DNA from 2 places in the Paraburkholderia sp. GAS42 genome. Region 1 is predicted to be linked to the other one. Evidence: riboswitches for the same ligand, from Rfam matches in the RefSeq annotation. Region 1 holds a riboswitch; the other holds the start of a gene.
What was found. Region 1 has a riboswitch for cobalamin ahead of cobG (precorrin-3B synthase). Riboswitches for the same ligand answer to the same signal wherever they lie in the genome.

Region 1 (3,979 bases):
CATCGTTTTCAGCGCAAGCGCTTCGCCGCCTTCGACGCCAATCGTGACGTCGAAGCCACCCGCATAGTCGTGCTCGACCGCGAGTTCGGTGAGGTGCTGCGTCATCATCTGGCGCGGCACGGGATTGATCGCCGGTTCGCCGACCGCCAGCGTAAGGCCAGCGCGCGTCACCGTACCCACGCCCGGCCCCGCGAAAAAACGCACGCCTGGTTGCGCGCGCAACTGAACGCGCGCGAACACCACCGCGCCGTGCGTTACGTCGGGATCGTCGCCGGCATCCTTGATCGTGCCTGCTTCCGCGCCGCCGTCGTCTGTCAGGCGGCAGAACACGAGCGGCATCGGCACGTGCTGGCCCTTCGGCAACACGATATCCGCGACATCGGATGCCACGCCCACGAGCAGCAGACGCGCAGCGGCAAGCGAGGTCGCCGTCGCACAACTCCCGGTCGTGTAGCCGCTACGCAGGGGCGCGGGCTGTTCGGGCGTTTCGTCGCGCATTATGGTTTGCCGGTTTCGAGCAGCGTGATCGGCAACGCCTGGCGCCAGGTGTCGAAGCCGCCAAGCGGCTGGGCCTGCGCGACACTAATGCGCGTCAATGTGCCGCCGTGCTGTTCGCGCCATGCGACCAGCGCGGCCTCGCTCTGCACCGTCACCGCATTGGCGACGAGCCGCCCGCCGCTACGCAGTTGCGCCCAGCAGGTGTCGAGTACGCCAGGCACCGTGACGCCGCCGCCGATAAAAATCGCGTCAGGCGCAGTCAGGCCATCAAGCGCATCCGGCGCCTTGCCCGCGACGATCTGCAAGCCCGGCACGCCAAGGGCGTCGCGATTGTGTTCGATGAAACGCTGCCGTTCGGGTTGCGCCTCGATGGCGATGGCCCGGCAGGATGGGTGCGCGCGCATCCATTCGATCCCAATCGAGCCGCAACCCGCGCCCACATCCCAGAGCAGTTCGCCCGGCTTTGGCGCGAGGCGTGCGAGCGTGATCGCACGGATATCGCGCTTCGTCAACTGCCCGTCGTGCAGCCAGGCTTCGTCTGGCAAGCCGCTCGTGAGCGGCAGCGGTTGCGCTTCCTGCGAAACGCGACATTCGATGGCGACAAGATTCAGCGCAGCCACTTCGCTCGCAGTCCATGCGTCGGCGCGTGCATCGATCCGCCGTTCCGACGCGCCCCCCAGGTGCTCCAGCACGATCATCCGGCTCGGACCAAAACCGCGTGCGGTCAACAGTGCGGCGATGGCGGCGGGCGTGCGGCCGTCGCTGCTCAGGACGAACAGCCGCGTATCACGATGCAGATGCGCGTTAAGCGTCGCGAGCGGCCGGCCGACAAGCGAGACCATCGCGAGATCCTGCAGCGGCCAGCCAAGCCGCGCCGCCGCCAGCGACAACGACGAAGGCGCCGGCAGCACGCGCATTTCGTCGGCGGATACCTGACGGGCGAGCGTTGCGCCGACGCCGAACAGCATGGGGTCCCCGCTCGCGAGCACGCAGATGGATGCATTCGGGCCGCGATGCGCGAGCACCGGCGCCAGGTCGAACGGACGCGGCCACGGCTCGCGTCGCGCGCGCAGCCGCGGCGGCAGCATCGCGAGGTGACGCTCACCGCCGTACACCACTGACGCGTCCAGCAGCGCACGCCGCGCCGGCCGTCCCAGACCGGCAAAACCGTCGTCACCCATTCCCACTACGGTCAGCCACGCCCGCATGCGACCATCCCCATTCTTGAGTCCCGATATGACTGCTGCGGCGCACCAGGCAAGGCCGCAGCGTACTTGTGCTGTGCGAAAAAAGGCATAATACAGCCTCGCCGGTGCCCTTCGGGGCCGAAGAGGGAACACAGATCGTCTGTGGCTGCCCCCGCAACTGCATGCAGCGAGTCCGCGCCTCACCTGTGCCACTGGTTCGACCGGGAAGGCCGGCGCGGACCACGACCTGCCAGCCAGGAGACCTGCCGGTGAGACTTGTTCGTGCCAGCCAACGTCGGGCGGGGTGTACCGATGCCGCAGCATTTCCCCCTTTGCGGGGTGCTCGGGCCGTCGCGCGGCGCACAACCCGGTGACCTCTTGAACCACGTTTCGTCTTTCTTCGCTCCGATTGCCGCATTGCGCCCTTCGGCCTGCCCTGGGCTGTTTCGCATCGTGCAGGCGCTTGACGGCGGCCTCTGCCGGCTCAAGCTGCCTTGCGGTGAATTGAGCGCGGAACAGGCGCGGGCTATCGCAGATGCGGTCGACGCGCATGCGTCGGGCGTGATCGAGGTGACGAACCGCGCGAACCTGCAACTGCGTGGCGTGCGCGCGGGCCACGAAAACGCGCTGATCAAGCGCTTGCTGCATGCGGGACTCGGGCCGCAAGGACCGTTTGCCGACGATGAAACGAACCCGGTCGCGCGCGACGACATCCGAAATCTCATGGTCAGTCCGCTTGCGGGCCGCGATCCACACGCGCTCTTCGACATCACGCCGCTTGCGTCGCAGATTCTCGCGCTGTTGCAAAACGATCCGCGTTTTACGGCACTTTCACCCAAGTTCGCGCTGATGCTCGATGGCGGCGAGCGCCTCGCCATGCTCGACCATCCGCACGATATCTGGCTTGCTGCAGTGCAGGATCTCGACGAAGTGCGTTTTGTTTTTGGGCTTGCGGGTTGTCCGCCGGTCCGCACCAACGTGCGCGAGAGAAGCGAAGGCCCGGCGTCGAAAGCGCTGGCTTCCGTTTTGCCGCACCAGGTTCCTCCGCTGGTCGACGCACTGCTGCATACGTTCCTCGACCTCGCTGCGCCCGACGATTCCCGCATGCGTGATGTGCTCGCTACACACGGTGTCGCGACTGTTTTGCAGCGTGCACAGTCCAGAGTCGATTTCACTCTTGCGCGGGATATTCGTTCAGATGCATGGTGCCGCATCCCTACAGATGAGTCATCAAGACTCGGCTCGCACCCGCAAATCAACGCCGGCCTTTCATACGTCGGCGGCCAGCCAAAGCTTGGACGCATCGATGTTCCGATGCTCAAAGGCCTTGCCCAGCTTGCTAGCGAAGTGGGCAGCGCAACGCTTCGCATGACGCCATGGCAAGGCGTGCTCATCCCGGACATCGTCAGTGAGAATACACCTCAAGCGTTAAAACGACTTGAGTCACTAGGACTCGCTGTCAGCGCATCCGATCCGCTCACGCACCTGATCGCCTGCACGGGTTCTCAAGGCTGCCTGAAGGGAATGGCCGACACCAAGGCCGATGCCCTGCTGCTTGCCGCGCGTCTGCCCGCTCACGTCGACGTGCATCTCAGTGGCTGTCCACGCTCGTGCGCTGCCGCCCATTGCGCGCCGTGGACGCTGCTCGCCGTTGCACCCGCTCATTACGATCTTTATCGACGCGACGGCACGCCTGGTTTTGGCGAGCGTGTCGCACAACACCTGACGATCGAACAGGCCGCCGATTCGCTTGAACGCCTGACCCGGAGATCATTCGATGCTTGATTACATTCGCGACGGTCGGGAGATCTATCGCCAGTCTTTCGCGACGATCCGCGCGGAAGCCGACCTGAGCCACATTCCCGCCGACCTCGAAAAGCTCGCGGTCCGCGTGATCCACGCGTGCGGGATGGTCGACATCGTCGACGATCTGCAGTTTTCCACGGGTGCCGGCGTGGCCGGCCGCGCGGCGCTGCTGCGCGGCGCACCGATTCTCTGCGATGCGCGCATGGTTGCCGAAGGCGTCACGCGGGCACGCCTGCCCGCGGACAATCCGGTCATCTGCACGCTTGGCGATCCTTCCGTGCCGCCCATGGCGCTCACGCTTCACAACACTCGCTCAGCGGCAGCGCTAGAGCTGTGGCGACCGCATCTGGAAGGCAGCGTGGTGGTGATCGGCAACGCGCCGACGGCCCTCTTCTATCTGCTCGAGATGCTTGACGCCGGCGCGCCGAAACCCGCATTGATCCTCGGATTCCCGGTGGGTTTCGTCGGTGCGAAAGAATCGAAGGCGA
Region 2 (3,979 bases), on a different contig from region 1:
AGGGAGAGAGAAAGCGAAAGAAAGCGGAACTACAAACGGAAACGGCACCGGACGAGTGTCCGATGCCGTTGAATAGGTCCCCGCCATAGCCGCTAGGCCGGCATCCTGAACCGGGAGTTCAGAATTGGTCGCAGTTAGCCGCACTTCGGGTACATCAGACAGAGTGACGCGCACACCCGTGCTGCAAATTTCCGCAACCGTGCACATGGCATTGGTTCAAGGAATATATGACCTTGGCGAACCAGGCAGGGAAGCTGACTAAACTTTTTGAATCCAGACGCTCGCTGCAATCACAGCGACCTCACGAAGTACGTTGCGCTGAACTCGAAGACCGGTTACACAACCGGCCTTTAAAACAATCGCCCGTTAAAACTTTTACTGCACACCGTACTGCTGGATGACTGCGCCCAGCTGTTCGTTCATGGAGTGCATTGTACGCCGGATTTCTTCAGCGGGAAAAGATTCTCCGTGTCGCACACTGGCTTGCAGCTTAAGCAGTTCCGATGCCAGCGACAGCGCCGCCATCACGGCAATACGATCCTGCCCACGCACGTTGCTGCCCGAGCGGATCTTCGACATTTCCGCATCGACACGTGCCACTGCTTCAAGCAGCGCGCCTTCGGTTTCCGGCGAACAGGCGAGACGATACGGCTGGCCGAGAATCGAGACTTCGATCTGCTTCGTGGTCATGCATTTTCTCCGTGGCGGGTGACTTCGCGGCCGGCTTCCTGGTCGTGCTCTTCATGCGCCTCATGCTGCGAGGTCGCAAGCAGGTCGAGCTGGTTGTCCGGCTCGGCGTGCGACCGCGCGCGCGGGAGTTTTTCGAGGATGGCGTTCAGGCGAACCTGCGCGTCGTCGATCTTCGACGAGAGCGTGTCACGCTCCGCTTGCAGCGCGTTGCGCTCTTCGCGTGTCTGCTCGAGTTCAACGCGTATGGCTGCGCATTCTGCGCGCGCCTGGGCGAGTTGATCTTCGAGTGCGCGGCGCGCCTCGTGATGACGCTGGCTGATTTCGATCAGCCGGCCAATGTTTTGTGAGAGTGTTTCGAGTTCGTTGAGCATGTGCTGCGTCCTCTAAAGACACGGCATTCTAGCGCGGAATGTCGCAGGTTCCGACAATTGTCTCGTTTCGAGACGTAACAACACGGCTTTTTGCGAGTTTTATGCCTGCAAAACGCTGAAATCGTGCAAATGGCGCGCACGCGAATTGCAGTGAGCCGGGCTTTCTTGACGCTACAGCAGGTCGCTCCTACACTTGCGGCACTTTGGTGCCCGCGCGCGTTTTCATGTCGCGCAGTTAAACGGGAAACAGGGCGCGCGGCGATACGGCCGCGCTAACCTGTGCTGCCCCCGCAACGGTAAGCGACCGCGTTATTTCACGCAAGTCGATCCAGTACACGCCCTTAAAAAAGGCGCGCAATGCCACTGCGCATTCATGCGTGGGAAGGCGGATCGATGCGTCGCCAGCCCGGATACCGGCCAGAGGGAAGGACGTCGTTCGCACGCGGCAGGCAGCCTGCGCGTCGATGAACGGCCGTCCTGCTACGCAACGGCCTGCGGGGAAGCGGGCCGTGCACGCCAGCCACAGGAATTCATCCGATGTACACGCCCATCGCCCGCGCGGCGCTGCTCGCCTTGACCGGCCTGCCGCTTGCCGCACAGGCCCAGTCCGCGAAGACGGACGACGCACCGGCGTCCACCCAGAACGCGACGCCGTCCGCAGCGCCAGTGGTCACGCTGGCGCCAGTCGTGGTCACCGCGGCGCGCGGACCGCAGTCGCTCGCCGATGCCATTCCAGAGACCACGCGCTTCAACCCGCAGGACATCGCCGACAGCACCGCGCGCGATCTGCCCGGCCTGCTGCAACTCGCGCCCGGCGCACAGATTGTGCGCAATGGCGGCCCGGGTTCGTCGGCGAGTCTTTTTCTGCGAGGCGCTTCGGCGCAGCAGTCGCTCATTTTGATCGATGGCGTGCGCGTCGATTCGGTGAGCCTTGGCAACGCGCAGATCGAACAGCTTCCACTCGACCAGATCGATCACGTCGAGGTCGTCAACGGCAACGTGTCGGCGTTGTACGGATCGGGTGCGGTTGGCGGCGTCGTGCAGGTGTTCACGAAAGATGGCGGCAATCATCCGCCACGCTTCAATTTCTCCGTCGAATACGGCAGCTATCACACGCAGCGCCAGCAGGCCGGCGTGGACGGCGCGCTCGACAAGGACGGCAAGACGACCTTCAGCTTTTCGATCGCGCGCGCGAAGGACGACGGCTTCTCGTCGATCAATCCCGCGCTCGCGCCGGTCAACCCGAACGCGAACGGCTATCTGAACGAAAGCATCGCGGCATCCGTGCGGCACCGCTTCAACGAAAGCTGGGACGTGGGCGTGCGCTACTTCCAGTCGAACGGCAACGACAGCTTCGACAATCCGTTCAGCGCGCCCACCGATCTCAACAATCTGTACAGCAAGGTACAGCAGGCGTCGGTGTTCGCGAACGGTCGCGTGACCGACGGGTGGACGACGCACTTCATCGTCGCTGCGGGTAACGACCGCAGCACGACGGCCTTGAACGGCACCTACACCGACCACTTCAACACGGATAACCGTCAATACACGTGGCAGAACGATTTCACGTTCGCGCCGCAGCAGAAGTTTCAGCTCGGCTACGAGCATCTCGACCAGAGCCTTGATTCGAACGCCTACGCTGCGCCCGACCGTCACGTGAACTCGGGCTTCGCCGGTTATACGGGACGCTTTGGCGCCAGTCAGTTCCAGGCGAACGTGCGACGCGACCAGTACTCCGATTTCGGCGGCGCGAACAGTTACTATCTCGGCTACGGATACGATTTCACCGAACACTGGAAGGTGACTGCAAGCTGGTCCGATGCTTTTCGCGCGCCGACCTTCAACGATCTGTACTTCCCGTTCAGCGGCAATCCGTCGATCCAGCCGGAACGCAGTCATTCGGTCGAAGCGGCGTTGCAGTACGCGTCGAACGCGCTCGGCGTGATGAAGCTCACCGCATTCCAGACGCGCTATACGAATCTGATCGAGTATCAGCAGGTGAGTCCAGGTGAATTCGTTGCGCAGAACGTCGGGCAAGCGAAGGTGCAGGGCGTCGAGGGATCGTGGAGCGGGCATGTCGGCAAGACCGATGTGCGCGCAACCTTTACGGTCCAGAATCCCGTCGACGAAGACACGGACACCGATCTGAACCGGCGCGCGCGTCGCTTCGCCTCGTTCGCGGCGAATCGCGATATCGGCGGCTGGCGTGTGGGCGGCGAGTGGCTCGTGAGCGGCAAGCGAAACGATAGCGGCAATACACTTGCAGGCTACGGCGTCGTGAATCTGTCGGCGCGCTACACCATCACGAAGGCGTGGTACGTGGCCGCGCAGATCCAGAATCTTTTCGACAGGGACTATGAACTGGCGTACACGTACAACACCCCGCGACGCGGCGCGTATCTCACGCTCGGCTGGCAGCAGCAGTGACGCGCCTTGCGTTGCTGCCTCACAGGCTGAGTCGATATGTCGTCTGATTTCACCGCGATGAATCGCGCTGCGATGCGTTCCGTCACGGGTATGACCGCGAAGCGCGCCGTCTTGATCTGGTGCGGTCTCGGCATGCTGGCGCTTGTTGTGTTCATTGCGTCGCTCGCGCTTGGCAGTGTCGCAGTCGGGCCTCTGCGTGTGCTTGCTGCGTTGATGCCGTGGCATGTGAGTGAATTTTCGTCGTCGCTAACGTCATCGTCTTCGTCGTCGTCACCGGATCTCGCGATCGAGATCGTTCGCACGCTGCGCCTGCCGCGTGCGCTGGCTGGCTTTGCGTGCGGCGCGTTGCTCGCGATTGCCGGCGCGCTGCTGCAGGTGTTGCTGCGCAATCCGCTGGCAGAGCCGTATGTGCTTGGCGTATCGGGCGGTGCGGCGAGTTTTGCGCTCGTCGCGATGATTGCCGGATGCGCATGGTGGATCGTCGATGCCAG

Region 2: another riboswitch for cobalamin. It lies ahead of P3T16_RS20895 (TonB-dependent receptor plug domain-containing protein); the one in region 1 lies ahead of cobG (precorrin-3B synthase).

The regions. Positions count from the first base shown of each region.
Region 1 is NZ_JBNDML010000015.1:91,295-95,273, forward strand. Features, by position in the region: gene P3T16_RS21965 (cobalt-precorrin-5B (C(1))-methyltransferase) at 1-498, opposite strand, end outside; gene cbiE (precorrin-6y C5,15-methyltransferase (decarboxylating) subunit CbiE) at 498-1,706, opposite strand; cobalamin riboswitch at 1,792-1,970, shown strand; gene cobG (precorrin-3B synthase) at 2,064-3,470, shown strand; gene P3T16_RS21980 (precorrin-8X methylmutase) at 3,463-3,979, shown strand, end outside.
Region 2 is NZ_JBNDML010000014.1:76,210-80,188, forward strand. Features, by position in the region: RNA gene ssrS (6S RNA) at 74-255, opposite strand; gene P3T16_RS20885 (cell division protein ZapA) at 376-690, opposite strand; gene P3T16_RS20890 (ATPase) at 687-1,061, opposite strand; cobalamin riboswitch at 1,249-1,497, shown strand; gene P3T16_RS20895 (TonB-dependent receptor plug domain-containing protein) at 1,599-3,488, shown strand; gene P3T16_RS20900 (FecCD family ABC transporter permease) at 3,525-3,979, shown strand, end outside.